Regions from separate parts of the Arthrobacter dokdonensis genome, predicted to be linked through region 1. Evidence: predicted binding sites of a transcription regulator. Region 1 holds the regulator's gene; the other holds the start of a gene.
What was found. Region 1 encodes LexA, which represses DNA repair genes until DNA is damaged. Its sites were predicted from a motif close to TCGAACANNTGTTCGA; they were not measured.
Positions count from the first base shown of each region.

Region 1 (6,978 bases):
GTTCCCAGACGGAGGCCGGGTCCGCGAGGCCGCCGAAAAAGACGAAGTTCGAATCGGACGGGGCCGGCGCGAGGCCCATCCGCACCAGTTCGTCCACGATGCGGTCGCGCTGGACCTTGATGGCCTCCACGTTGGCGAGCAGCGCGTCCGAGTTTCGGAGGGCCGCGACAGCGGTTGCCTGGGTGATCGCGGAGAGGTGGTAGGGCAGGCGCACAAGCCGGACGGCGTCGGAAATCTCGGGCGCTGCCGCGAGGTAGCCCACCCGGGCACCAGCCAGGGCGAAGGCCTTGCTCATGGTGCGCGACACCACCAGGCGAGGACGCCCCTCGAGCAGGGCCAGGGCGCTCCGCGTGCCTGCGTGGGCGAACTCAGCGTAGGCCTCATCGACGATCACGATCGCCTCGGAGGCCTCCCCGGCCTCATAAACAGCCTCGACGACGTCCAGTCCCAGGGCCGTGCCCGTCGGGTTGTTGGGTGAGCAAAGGAACACCACGTTGGGGGCGAGGGACCGCACCTGCTCGGCGGCGGACGCCGCGGAAAGGCTGAAGCCGTTCCCCCGGGTGCCTGCGACGTAGGCGGTGCCGGTACCGCTGGCCAGCAACGGGTACATCGAATAAGTGGGGGGAAATCCCATGGCGCTGCGTCCGGGGCCCCCGAACGCCTGGAGGAGCTGCTGGAGGACCTCGTTCGAGCCGTTGGCGGCCCAAATGTTGTCTGCCGTCAGGCCGTGGCCCAGATATGCGGCGAGGGCCCTGCGCAGTTCGGTGAACTCCCGGTCCGGGTAGCGGTTCAGCCCGTCCAGTTCATCCGCAACGGCCTTGAGGATGGCTTCCTTGGCATCCAGCGGAACGCCGAAGGTGTTCTCATTGACGTTGAGGAGGATGGGAACGTCCAGCTGCGGGGCGCCATAGGGATGCTGGCCGCGCAAATCGTCGCGAAGCGGCAACTGGCTGAGGCGTTCAAACTGGTCCATGCTTCCAGTTTAAGTGGCAGGGCCGTGGGAAGAGAACTTGTGACGTCCCATGCCCCCCCGACCTGTACCCATCACGCCCCGCAGGGAGCGGGTGGTGGGCCCACAGCCGCGAGGGACCCGCTGGGAGCCTGCGAGCAGTGGGAGCGGGTGGTGGGCCCACAGCCGCGAGGGACCCGCTGGGAGCCTGCGAGCAGTGGGAGCGGGTGGTGGGCCCACAGCCGCGAGGGACCCGCTGGGAGCCTGCGAGCAGTGGGAGCGGGTGGTGGGCCCACAGCCGCGAGGGACCCGCTGGGAGCCTGCGAGCAGTGGGAGCGGGTGGTGGGCCCACAGCCGCGAGGGACCCGCTGGGAGCCTGCGAGCAGTGGGAGCGGCTGGGGACTATTTGCCCAGCGGCACGTACAGGCGCTGTCCGGCCTGGAGGACGCCGCTGCCTAGTTCGTTCAGGGTCACAATGTCGGCCACGACGTCACGGACGTCACGGGTGGAGTCAGCGGCCGCCGCGATGGACCACAGGCTGTCGCCCTGGAGCACAGTGACGGGTACGGTGGACGCGGCCAGGCCCGCGGCACTGTCCTTGGTGGCCGCATTCGCGGGGCTGGCCAGGGAGCCCAGCACGAACGCCAACAGAGCAAACGCCAGGACGGCTGTGACCGCCAGGGCAGGAAGCCCCAGCAGCAGCATGCGGCCGCGGCGCGTCAGCCGCAGCGGCATGGTTGCGGGCGCCTGGAAGGCCGCCGCTCCGACGGGGCTTGCATGGGAAATCACCAATGCACTCATGACTTTGTTCCTTTCGCGCCAGGGGCCTGTCACCTGTGGTCCCAGGGGGAACCGCAAAAGCTTCTGGCGACCGGACTTCCATACGCTGTTCGTTCGATAGAACATATGTTCTATCTTCGTAGTATCAGTTTTAGCATCTATTAACGACTCCTGCCAAGACTCGATAGAACAAATGTTTGAAATTCGTCCATCGCGGGCTTAATCTTGAGGTACAGGATGCGCCAACAGGAGCCAACAGGAGCAGTCCACCAGCAGGCACTGACATTGAGCGGGCCCGGAGTTGCACCGAGCGGCACCGGGCGGCACCGACCCAGAGCAGGCACCGACATTATTGGCTGCATCCGCAGAAAGGATCGAAGGAACATGGCACTACCCGAACCTCCGCATCGAATCCCGCAGGCTCCCAGCCGGGCCGGCATGAAAGGGCTGACGGTGCGGCAGAAGAAGATTCTGGAATGCATCCAACGCTCCATCGCCGACAAGGGATATCCGCCGTCCATGAGGGAGATTGGCGACGACGTGGGACTGGCAAGTCTCTCCAGCGTCACCCACCAGCTCACACAGCTCGAACGCCACGGCTACCTGCGCCGCGACCCCAAGCGCCCGCGCGCCATGGAAGTGCTCATCCCCCTGGTCATCGACAACGGCGTCGTGGCCATCGAAGGCGTCAACGAGCCGGAACAGGTCCGCAGTTCCAATGGCCTGAACTTTGCCCAGCTGAGCAGTTCCTCGGACACTGCCTTTGTCCCGCTTGTGGGCCGGATCGCAGCGGGCGGGCCCATCCTCGCGGACCAGGTGGTTGACGACATCATGCCCCTCCCGCGCCAGATTGTGGGCAGCGGTGAGCTGTTCATGCTCAAGGTGGCCGGCGATTCCATGATTGACGCCGCAATCTGCGACGGAGACTGGGTGGTTGTCCGCCGGCAGAACTCGGCCAACAACGGTGACATTGTCGCCGCCCTGCTGGAGGACGAAGCAACGGTCAAGACCTTCCGCCAGCGCGACGGACACACGTGGCTGCTGCCACAGAACACGCGATACGAGCCCATCCTCGGTGACGAGGCCACGGTCATGGGCAAGGTCGTCTCCGTCCTCCGCAGCCTGTAGACGTTCCCCGCGGGACCCAGCAGCGCCCCCGGCAACCAGGCCGGGGGCGCTTCCGTGTTGTTGACGTGCGCGAACCGAAGCGGCGGAGCCGGCATTTTTTGTAGGAGGCGTAATGGAGACGCCAAAGGCCGCCCGCGGCCGACGCGTCGGATAGCCGACGGAAAAATGTCGGGCCGGCGCCGCAAACGGCGAAGCGGCTACTTCCCGGACAGCCTTTGGAGCGCCGCGAGGGCCACGGAGCGGTCCTTGGTGGACCAGAACGGCGGCAGGGCGGCACGCAGAAAGCCGCCGTAGCCGGCGTTTGCCAGACGGGAATCGAGGACCGCCACCACGCCGCGGTCGCTGCTGGAACGGATCAGCCGGCCCACGCCCTGTGCCAGCCGGATGGCGGCATGCGTTGCGGAAATGGCGATGAACCCGTCCCCGCCGCTTTGGGCCACGGCCCGCGCACGTGCTGTCACGAGGGGGTCGTCCGGACGCGGGAACGGGATCCGGTCGATGACCACCAGCCGGCAGGAAGCGCCTTGGACGTCCACTCCCTGCCACAAGGACATGGTGCCAAACAGGCACGTGTCCGGCTCGTCGGAAAACTCCTTGATGAGCCCGGCCATGGACGAATCCCCTTGGCACAGGATCCTGACCTTGAGCTTTTTGCGCAGCTTTTCCGCGGCGTCCTCCGCCGCCCTCCGGGAGGAGAAGAGCGCCAAGGTACCGCCGCCGGCGGCAGTGATGAGCGCCTCCAACTCGGCCAGCTGTTCGGGAGAATTGCCGAAGCCCGGCTTGGCCAGGTGAGCCGCCACGTACAACATGCCCTGTTTGGGGTAGTCAAACGGTGAGCCGACGTCGGCTCCCGTCCAGGCCGGTGCGTTCGCACCCAGCAGGCCAAGGCCGCCGGCCGTGGCCTGGAACGACTCGCCGATGGCCAGGGTGGCGGAGGTGAGCACCACTGTATGGTCGGAAAAGAGGCCCTCACGGAGTTTGCCTGCCACGCTGAGCGGGGCAATGTTGATGACGGGAGGTTCGCTGTCGTCGGCCTTTTGGTAGCCCTTGCCCGGGGCAAATGTTCCGGTCCGGGCGGTCCACACCACTTCGCGGGCATCCCGGGCGGTGAGCAGCCGTTCGCACAGGTCAAAGATCAGGTTCAACCGCGACCTGGCAATGGACCGGCCACCGTCCGCCGCTGCATTGCCGTCCGGCTTGGAGTCGGAGAGTGCCACGCGTGCGGCGTCGCGCAACTGTTCGATGGCGGCGGTGTGTTCCTCATTGAGCCCGTTGGGCAGCAGCCCGCTGGGCGTGCCGGAAAAGGCCATGTCCAGGGCCGTCGCGGCGGCGTGGAGCGCCTCCACCGAGACGCCGGTGTGCTTGCGTGTGCTTGATGCCGCGGCCTGGACCATCTGCACGGACAGCTGGCCGGTGACGGCCCCGGTGACGCGGTCCTGGAGCTCGTGGGCCTCGTCCACCACCACGACATCGTAGTCGGGCAGCACCGCAATGCCTTCAAAGGCGCTGATGGCCAACATGGCGTGATTGGTCACCACGATGTCCGCCTCGGCGCCCTTGGCCCGGGCCAGTTCGGAGAAGCAGACTTCCGCAAGGGGGCATTTCTGTGCACCCAGGCACTCCATCGAGGTGACCGAGACCTGGCGCCAGGCCTTGTCGGTGACGCCGGGCATGAGTTCGTCGCGGTCACCCGTTGGGGTGTCCTCGGCCCATTCGCGCAGCCGGACCACTTCCCGGCCCAACGGTGAGGACGGGCCCGACTTGGCGCCGGGCAGGTGCACCACGGTGGCGTCTTCGCCCAGGCTGAACAGGGCGCCCTCAGAGGAGTCCTCGGAGGGGAAACCGCCGCCAAGCTTATGCTTGCACACGTAGTTGCTGCGCCCCTTGACCAAGGCGACGTCGATGGGCCGCGGCAGCAGCGGCTCGAGCGCTGCCAGCAGCCGTGGCACGTCACGGCCCACGATCTGGGCCTGCAGGGCCAATGTGGCCGTGGCCACCACGGACGGTTTGTCGCTGGTCAGGGAATGCACGATCAACGGGATCAGGTAGGCCAGCGACTTGCCCGTTCCGGTGCCTGCCTGCACCAGCAGGTGGTCACCGCTTTCAATGGCTTCCACCACGCGTCGGACCATCTCGTGCTGGCCGTCGCGGCGCTGGCCGCCCATGGCTGCCACGGCGCTGTCCAGCAGTTCCAGCGCCTGGGCGGTCAGCGCCTCCGGGCTTTCAGCGTCGATGTCCGCGTCAGCCGTGGTGGCGGCCTCACTCATGCTGGACAAACGGCTCCACCTCGCTGGCCAGGTCCTCGCGGACCATGACCTTGGCAACCGTCCCTTCCTCGCCGTGTTCGACGCTGATGATCTCGGCGTCACTGCGGTGGAGGCGGTTCAGTACATCGCCGCGGTCGTAGGGAATGAGCAGCGTCAGGGCCACGCCCGGCCGCGGTATGGCCTCACTGATGGCAGCCAGGAGGTCATCGATCCCCTGCCCGGTGCGTGCCGAGACCACTACCGTGCGCGGCTCGCGCTGGCGCAGGCGTTCCACCACGAAGGGATCGGCGATGTCCGCCTTGTTCAGGACGATGATTTCCGCGATCTTCAGGGCGCCGACCTCGGCAAACACGGAGCGGACGGCCGCAATCTGGCCTTCCGGGTCCGGGTGGGAGGCGTCCACGATGTGCAGGATGAGGTCGGAATCGGCCACCTCTTCCAGGGTGGACCGGAATGCTTCCACCAGCTGCGTGGGCAGTGAGCGGACAAAACCCACCGTGTCCACGAGGGTGTAGCCGAGGCCGTCGGCCGTTTCGGTCTTTCTCACCGTGGGATCGAGGGTGGCGAACAGGGCGTTTTCCACCAGCACGCCGGCGTCGGTGAGCCGGTTGAGCAGCGAGGACTTTCCGGCGTTCGTGTAGCCGGCGATGGCCACGGACGGTACGGCGTTGCGCTTGCGGTTGGCCCGCTTGGTTTCCCGCGCCGGCTTCATGGCGGCGATTTCCCGGCGCAGCTTGGCCATGCGCGTGCGAATCTTGCGCCGGTCCAGTTCCATCTTGGTTTCACCGGGACCGCGGGATCCGATGCCGCCGCCGGCCGTGCCGACGCGGCCGCCGGCCTGCCGGGACATGGATTCGCCCCAGCCGCGCAGGCGCGGGAGGAGGTATTCCATCTGGGCCAGCTCGACCTGCGCCCGGCCCTCGCGGGACTGGGCGTGTTGGGCGAAGATGTCCAGGATCAGGGCCGTCCGGTCGATGACCTTGACCTTGACAACTTCCTCGAGCGTGCGCCGCTGTGAGGGGGCAAGGTCGCCGTCGATGATGACGGTGTCCGCGCCGGTGGCCTGCACAATGTCCTTCAGTTCCTGGGCCTTGCCCTGTCCCAGGTAAGTGGCGGGGTCCGGCTTGGCGCGGCGCTGGACCAGGCCGTCCAGGACTTCAGATCCGGCGGTTTCGGCCAGGGCAGCCAGTTCGCGCAACGAATTTTCGGCGTCGGCCATGGTGCCTTCGCTCCACAGCCCAGCCAGGACCACCCGTTCCAAACGAAGCTGGCGGTATTCGACTTCGGTGACGTCTTCGAGTTCGGTCGAAAGGCTGGCCGTGCGCCGCAGGGCGTTGCGATCGGACAGCTCCGTCTGGTCGCCGTCAAAGCTGTTGTGTCCGGAGTCCAGCGGCGAGAGTGCCTGGGCCCGGCCGATGATCGGGTGGGACACGCCTGCCCCGGACTGGGGGTCGTCGGCGTCGAGCCGTGCCTCCTCGCGGACGGCCCGGCCGGCGGCGGCGTCCTTGGCCAGGATGCGGTCAATGACGGCCTCGATCTCGGCGACGGATAGATCCGAGCCGGCATCCCCGGCGGAACCTGCGGCGGACGTGCCGCGGGGATCGTGGTCGTCGGAGGGACCGTGGGGTGCGGATGGGTTGGTCATGTTCTCCTTAGTGGGGTTATACCAATCGTAGTCCCGGGCACCGACAGGCACACCTTTGCCTGCTGTCCTGTGGATAAGGGCGACGGCCCGGCGGCAGCACCTCCCGCGGAGCGCCCAAATACCCCTTGGCCGCAATTGCCACTAATCTGGCAGGACTATGGGTACTCAGGGCGCAGATCATTATTTCACTTCACAGCCGTCAACGCCGC
Region 1 covers NZ_CP029642.1:1,908,538-1,915,515, reverse strand. The annotation lists gene DMB86_RS08530 (histidinol-phosphate transaminase) at 1-973, opposite strand, end outside; gene DMB86_RS08525 (LysM peptidoglycan-binding domain-containing protein) at 1,352-1,750, opposite strand; gene lexA (transcriptional repressor LexA) at 2,114-2,857, shown strand; gene DMB86_RS08515 (ATP-dependent DNA helicase) at 3,055-5,124, opposite strand; gene hflX (GTPase HflX) at 5,117-6,769, opposite strand; gene DMB86_RS08505 (class I SAM-dependent methyltransferase) at 6,927-6,978, shown strand, end outside.

Region 2 (6,978 bases), 1.2 Mb from region 1:
CGAAGCGGGCATCAAGGTCAGCGCCGCCGTGGACAAGGCGCAGTACGCGGCCGGGGTGGACCCGAAGCTGACTTTGCGTGTCACGAACACCGGCAAGGCGCCGTGCAACATCAACGTGGGGACCAGCCAGATGGAATTCAAGGTCACCAGCGGCGAGGACATCGTTTTCAATTCCAGGGACTGTCAGGCGGATTCGACGAACCTGGTCAAGGGTTTGCAGCCGGGCGCCTCGGAGACCGCCAGCTTCACGTGGAAGCGGAACCGCAGCGCCGCCGGCTGCGCCAAGGTCACGGCCACGCCGGGCCCGGGAACGTACGTGTTCATGGCGACATTGGGGAAATGGTCCAGCGGCAAGACCGTGTTCGCGCTCCAATAGGCCGAAATTGCCGACCCATTCGGGCCTCCGCTCGCGTACTGCGTGACAGCTCCTTTTTTAGAGGAAGCGGTCCAGCAGGCTGGCCTCGGCGATGCGTGACAGGCCCTCACGCACTGTGCGGGCGCGAAGTTCGCCAATGCCGTCAACGGCCATGAGGTCGTCAATTGTGGCGGCCATCAGGTTTTGGAGCCCGCCGAAATGGTCCACAAGGCGGCCGGCGACGGCGCCGGGGACCGCTTTGAGCTCGGAGACAAGGCGGTAGCCTCGGGGCTGGATGATGGCTTCGAGTGAATCGAGGTTGGAGAGGCCCACGACGCCGGCTATCAGGTTGAGGTTGATCAGGTCCGCCTGGTCGACCTCCTGCAGTGCAGCGATGGCCGCGTCCACATCGGTGGGGCCGGGGCCGGTATAGTCGCGGATCACCATTTCAGCACCGGAACCCCGCGTTGCCGTCAACTCATCGAGCTGCAGCGAGAGCAGGCGGCCATCAGCGCCAAGTTCAAGCACGTACTGGGCGATTTCCTCGGAAATGCGCCGCACCATCTCATGGCGCTGCAGTGTCACGGCAACGTCCCGGACCGTAACCATGGCCTCAATTTCCAGGGCGGACAGGGAACTTGTCACCTGGTCGAGACGTGCGCGGTAGCGTTCCAAGGTAGCCAGCGCCTGGTTGGCGCGGGCCAGCACCTTTTCTGAACCTTCCAGAACATAGCGTAAGCCGTCCACGTAAAGTGCAATGATCTGCATCGACTGGCTGACAGAAACCACCGGAACCCCGGTCTGAATGGCGACGCGTTCGGCGGTACGGTGGCGTGTGCCGGATTCCTGCGTTTCGATGCTGGGATCCGGCACCAGCTGGACAGCCGCGCGAAGGATTTTGGTGACTTCCTTGTCGCAAATTATGGCGCCGTCCATTTTCGCCAATTCACGCAGGCGGGTGGGCGCGAAGTCGATTCCAATCTCAAATCCGCCGGAACAGAGGTTGTCGATGGCCTTGTCGGAACCGAGCACAATCAGGGCTCCCGTACGTCCCCGAAGAATCCGTTCCAGGCCGTCGCGGAGAGGCGTTCCCGGGGCAACTCTGGCGAGAGTGGCCTTCAAGGCGTCTTCGGGGCTGCGAAGCATTAACGAGTCCTTCTATTCATGAGCGGGATTCCGCACAGGTTTCATTGCCCATAATAGTGTTAACCGTGGTCTGGCGCGGTTTTATGTGGTTTTCAAGGTATTGATCCCAGGTCCGCGACCGGCTGTGGACGTTCGACCTCGCGTGCCCGCCTCCACATGTACCTCGCGGGCCGGCCGTCTTGTCGACGGTCTAGAAGGGGCAGGGTTCGTTGGTTTGGGTGTGGAGGTAGGTGCGGCCGGTGGGTGTGGTGGTTTTGGTTTGTTGGGGGCTGTGGGGTTCGACGGTCCAGCCGGTGTCGGGGTTGTCTTTGAGTTGGTGGCAGTAGGTGTCGCGGGGGCGGAGGTTTTCGACGCTGGTTTCGCCTTTGGGCAGGGGGGTGCCGTCGGGGTGGTGGCGGTTCATCCAGTAGGGGATGGTGTGGTCGAGTTCGCAGCTCGCGGCGGGGTGGTCGCAGCCGATGCCGGTGCATACGGGGTCCCGGCGGCGTACTTCGGCGGCGATGTCTGCCGGTGGGTGGTAGCGTTGCCGGCCGACGGTGAGCCTGGCCGTGGTGGCGGGGTCGGTCAGGAGCCGTTCCCACCAGTAGGATCCGGCGGCGAGTTCGCGGGCCTGTTCGGGCGGGATGGGGCCGTAGCCGTCCAGGTAGCCGGGCTCTTCGGAGTGGCCCAGCAGTGTCAGGGCCGGCACGGTGACGGAGATCTTCGCCGAGATGCCGAAGGTGAACCGCGGCTCCGGCACCGGTTCTGGGACTGCGACGGGCACCGGGAGCGGGGGGCCGGCCGCGTCCCGGGCGGCGCTGCCCGCGGGCCCGCCGCCGTTGGCGCCGCCGCCTGGGGTGCTGCCGCCGCCGTTGGCGCCGCCGCCTGGGGTGCTGCCGCCTGGGGTGCTGCCGCCTGGGGTGCTGCCGCCTTGGGGGCTGGCGCCGCCGCCTTGGGTTCTGGCGCCGCGGTTGCCGCTGTTGCTGCGGCCGGCGCGGTTGGTGGTGGGGTGGAGGGCTTGGTGGAGGAGGTCCAGGAGGGTGTCGGCGCGGTAGTTGTCCAGGGAGCGGGAGGGACGGCCGGTGGGGGTCGTGGCGGTGCTGGGCGCCCCGCCGGGCAGGGTGCCTTCGTGTTGGGCGTGGCGGGCCCAGGCGTCGAGGGTGTCGTAGAGGGACTTGGCGGGGGCGGCGTCCAGGACGGCGCTGAGTTGGGCCATGCCGTCGGGCAGTGCGGTGAACCAGACCCGGCGTTGGGTCCGGGCGCGTTGGTGGCGTTCGGTGAGGGGTTCGGGGTGGTGTTTTTGGGCCAGGGCACGGATCTTGCGGGTCAGGGCCCGCGGGTTCGTCCGTGCGGCCCCGGGCAGGAACAGCGGCTCGATCAGTGTCTGGACGTCGGCGGGGACGTTTTCCAGCCCGGCCAGGATGGCCTTGATCCGTACCGGGTCCAGCAGCCCGTCCCGGAACAGGGCGGTGGTGGCGGGCAGGTTGTTCGCCAGGGTTTCGGCGTCATCGAGGAGCTGGTGCGCGGTGCCGATCCCCACGCAGTGCACGGCCATGATCTCCGCGGCCGCGTACCGGGACCGGCGCCAGGCCTCCCCCAACTCCCCTGCCCGCTCCAACTCCCCGTCCGGCCCAAGTCCGCCCGGGCCGGGCTCTCTGTCCGGCCCAAGTCCGCCCGGGCCGGGCTCCCCGGTGTCCTGGAGCTTCCCGGTGTCGTGGAGTGTTCCTGCTTGGAGCTTGCGGGCGGTGGTGGCGGGTTGTTCGCTGGGCAGGGGCGGGCGGCGGGTGGCGAAGACGGCCAGGGCGTCGTTTTCCATGGCGCAGGCGAAGGCGCAGAGCCGGTTGGCGGCGTGGATGTAGTCCAGCAGGTCGTTCTCCCCGAGCCTGTGCGGGTCCAGGTGTGCCAGGGCGTCCGCCCCGGCCACCGGGGACCAGGCCACATGGGCCGGGTTGGCCGGCCGCGGGGCCTCGGGCAGGTCCGGGACGGACGCCTGGAGGATCCGTACCCGGCCCAGGTCCGCCGGGCCCGGAAGCAGGGACACGGCCGGGTCGCACTGGTCCGGGACCGCCCACGGCGCATCGGCCATCGGGAACGGAAACACCGCGGTCCCGCCGGTTCCGTCGGGAGCAGCCCGGTCCGCCCAGCCGTCCTCGGGCATGGAGGCAATCAGCCGGTCAATGTCCTCATCGCTGGGCCAGCCGGCCCGGTCGTCGGGGACGGCGGGCTGGCGGGCGCACGCGGCCCCGCTCGTGGCCGTGAACAGTTCCCCGGCGTCAGGGTCCGAGGCGATCAACGCCGCCAACGCCGCCTCCGACACCACGCCAACGGCGTCGCCCATCACGCCTGCCGTGGCGGCACTTGCCCCCGCCGTGTCGGCGGATGCCTGCGCGGCTTGTGCCGCCGCAGCATCCGAAACGGTGCCGGGACCCCGGGACGGCACGTCCCCGGCAACGGCGGCTGCCGGAAAAGCTGGCCCGGCGAGGACTGACGCGGGACGCGCACGCTTGTGCTCCTCCGGCCTGCGGCCGGGGGTCTGATCCAAAAGAGGCGGTCCGGCGGGGGTGGAATCCCCCGTGCTGCCGGGCCGATCCATCGTGCCCATAAACCAAGTCTAGATCACACAACCGGGAAATATAAGTACGTCTAGAAGATATTTACTAAAATATCCAGTTCGGATTCGGTTACCGGATCCGGTCAGCCTCACCGCATCGGATCCGGCCGGCTCCACGGGAAAGCCCGCCGGCCAGCTCCGCCGAGCTCGACCACCCTAGAGATGCAGCAGCAGCTCGGTTGCCTCGGCAATGTGCTCAATCTGCTTGACCGTGAAGTTCGGCGGTATGGTGCCCGGTCCCGCCGGGCTGAGGGGCACCAGCGCATGCGTGAAACCCAGCCTGGCCGCCTCTTGGATGCGCTGGTTGATGCCAGGCACGGGACGTACTTCCCCCGCCAGGCCCACCTCGCCGAACGCCACCATCTTGTGATGCACGGGCCGGTTGATTTTGGCCGACGCGATGGCCAACGCCACGGCCAGGTCCATGGCGGGTTCGGTCAGTCGGGCCCCGCCCACAGTCGCCACATAACTGTCGTCGGCATCCAGGTGCAGGCCGGCACGCTGCTGCAGCACGGCCAACAGCATGCCCACCCGCGAGGAGTCGAGCCCGCTGACGGTCCTGCGCGGTTGCGATCCCATCGAGGTGGTCAGCAGGGACTGGACTTCAGCCAGCAGGGGCCGCCGGCCTTCCATCGTCACCGAAATGCAAGTGCCCGAGACCGGCTGGCTGGTGCGGCTGGTAAACAGCCCGCTGGGATCGGCAAGCCCCTCGATGCCGTCGTCGGTCAGGTCAAAACAGCCGACCTCGTCCGTCTGCCCGTAGCGGTTCTTCACGGCCCGCAGCAGGCGCAGGCGCGAGTGGCGTTCGCCGTCGAACTGGCAGACCACGTCAACCAGGTGTTCGAGCAGGCGCGGGCCGGCGATGGAGCCATCCTTGGTCACGTGCCCGACGAGCAGGGTGGTCATGTTCAGGCGCTTGGCCGCGGCAATGAGCGAGGCCGCCACCTCGCGCACCTGGGAGACCCCGCCTGCGCTGCCATCCACCATGACGCTGCTAAACGTCTGCACCGAGTCCACGATTAACAGCGCCGGTTGTACAGCCTCCACCTGGCCCAGCGCCGTGCCCAGGTCCGTTTCGGCACCCAAATAGAGGGTGTCGGCGACGGCGCCAATGCGTTCGGCGCGCAGCTTCACCTGCGCCGCGGACTCCTCGCCCGTCAGATACAGCACCTTTTGCGGTTCGCGGCCATGTTCATTGCGGGCAAACTTTGCGGCGACGTCAAGCAGCAGCGTGGATTTGCCCACCCCTGGTTCGCCTGCCAGCAGGATGACGGCACCGGGCACCATGCCTCCGCCCAACACTCGGTCCAGCTCGGGCACCCCGGTCAGGTTGTGTGCCGCCTTGGACGCGTCCACCTCCGAGATCAGCTGGGCCGGGCGCACCACGGTGGTAGCCGCGGTAGTGCGTACCATGACCGTGCCGACCTCCTCAAGCGTGCCCCACTCCTGGCATTCGCCGCAGCGCCCTACCCACTTCACGGCAGTCCAACCACATTCGGTGCACCGGAAGTTTTGACCGGTGGATTTGGGCGCCTTGGTTGTCTTTGTTGCCATGGAACAACCCTAGCGCCGGCCACCGACACGCGGCGCCCGTGGGGCGGTGGGGGGTGTGGACAACTACAGTTTGGGGAGCAGTGAGCGGGCGTCCGCCGGATCCATTTTTGCCGTCTCCAGCAGGTCCACCATGAGCGTGCGGAAAAGCAGCACCAGCGCTTCCCCCTCCATGCGCGTGATTTCCAGCGTGCCGGGGTGCAGCCGGGTGGCGATGTCGGCGAGGGCGTCGCGGGCATGGCTCAGGGAGGCCTTGCTGGGGCCCGACGGCGGGTGGGCAAGCGCCGCTCCCAACTCGTCGAGGGCGGAGGCAGAGTCGCCCAGCACCTCTGCCAGATGCATGCTGCCGGCATCGGAAAGTGCGGCATTGGTGATGGCGCTTGCCAGCCTGCGCGCCAGCACCCGGCTGGAGCGCATCGCGTAGTCCACACGTTCCATGAGTCGTGACATCCCCTCCACCTCTTCCAGGTGGCGCCGGTAGAGGGGGGAAAGACGCGCGATTTCGACGGCACCGTGCAGGCCCTGGCGCATTGAGTCGATGCGGGGCTGCTGGCTGCGGGCCCGGACCAAGGCATGCCATGCCGTGGTGGAATCGTTGTAGGACAGCGCGGACGCGCACTCTCGCAGCACGAGTGAAAGCTCACCCAGCATGACCTTCAGGTCGCTTTTGGGTGCCCTGCGCGGATCGCGCGGCACCAGTAGGGTGGCGGCCAGCGCAAAGCAGCCGCCCACAACGGCGTCGATGCTGCGGGTGAATGGCCCGCCGGCGGGGACGGGGAGCAGAACCACCAACAGGGACTGGAGGGCGAGCTGGGTGGTGAAAATGGCGCCCGAATCAAGGAACCGGGCCAGCAGAATGGACAGGAAAACCACCAGGGCCGCCTGCCAGATGCCCGAGCCCAGCCAGGTCAGCAGGGTGTCGCCAAGCACGATTCCAATGGTGCATCCCAGCCCGACCTCCATGACGCGCCGCAGCCTTGGATCCCGGGAGAAGCCCAGTGCGATGATGGCGCTGGTGGCCGCAAACAGCGGTCCCTGGTGGCCCAGGACCAGTGACGAAAAGTAGTAGGCGCCCACTGCGCAGATGGTGATCAACAGCGCCTGAAGGACGGAATTCGCGCTGCGCCGGAGACCAAGCCGGGCACGCGTCTTGACGAAGGTGAGGGTCCTGGCGGGCCGGTCCAGCTCGGGCATGGGAACCAGTCTATGCGGGATGGCGGTCCCCGTGTCGCAAGTACAAGGGGGGCCGCCCACTGCTCTCCGCCCCGGGCGGAGGGCCGTGGGTGGCCCCTGCGAATCACTCGGTGCTTGTGTTTAACCGGTCCAACAGGTCGGC
Region 2 covers NZ_CP029642.1:671,950-678,927, forward strand. The annotation lists gene DMB86_RS03040 (DUF4232 domain-containing protein) at 1-376, shown strand, start outside; gene disA (DNA integrity scanning diadenylate cyclase DisA) at 434-1,501, opposite strand; gene DMB86_RS21415 (DUF222 domain-containing protein) at 1,692-4,082, opposite strand; gene radA (DNA repair protein RadA) at 4,248-5,645, opposite strand; gene DMB86_RS03060 (FUSC family protein) at 5,709-6,836, opposite strand; gene DMB86_RS03065 (MarR family winged helix-turn-helix transcriptional regulator) at 6,940-6,978, opposite strand, start outside.
Region 2: a site for LexA is predicted at 4,125-4,140, ahead of DMB86_RS21415 (DUF222 domain-containing protein). Genes of this name have one in related genera too.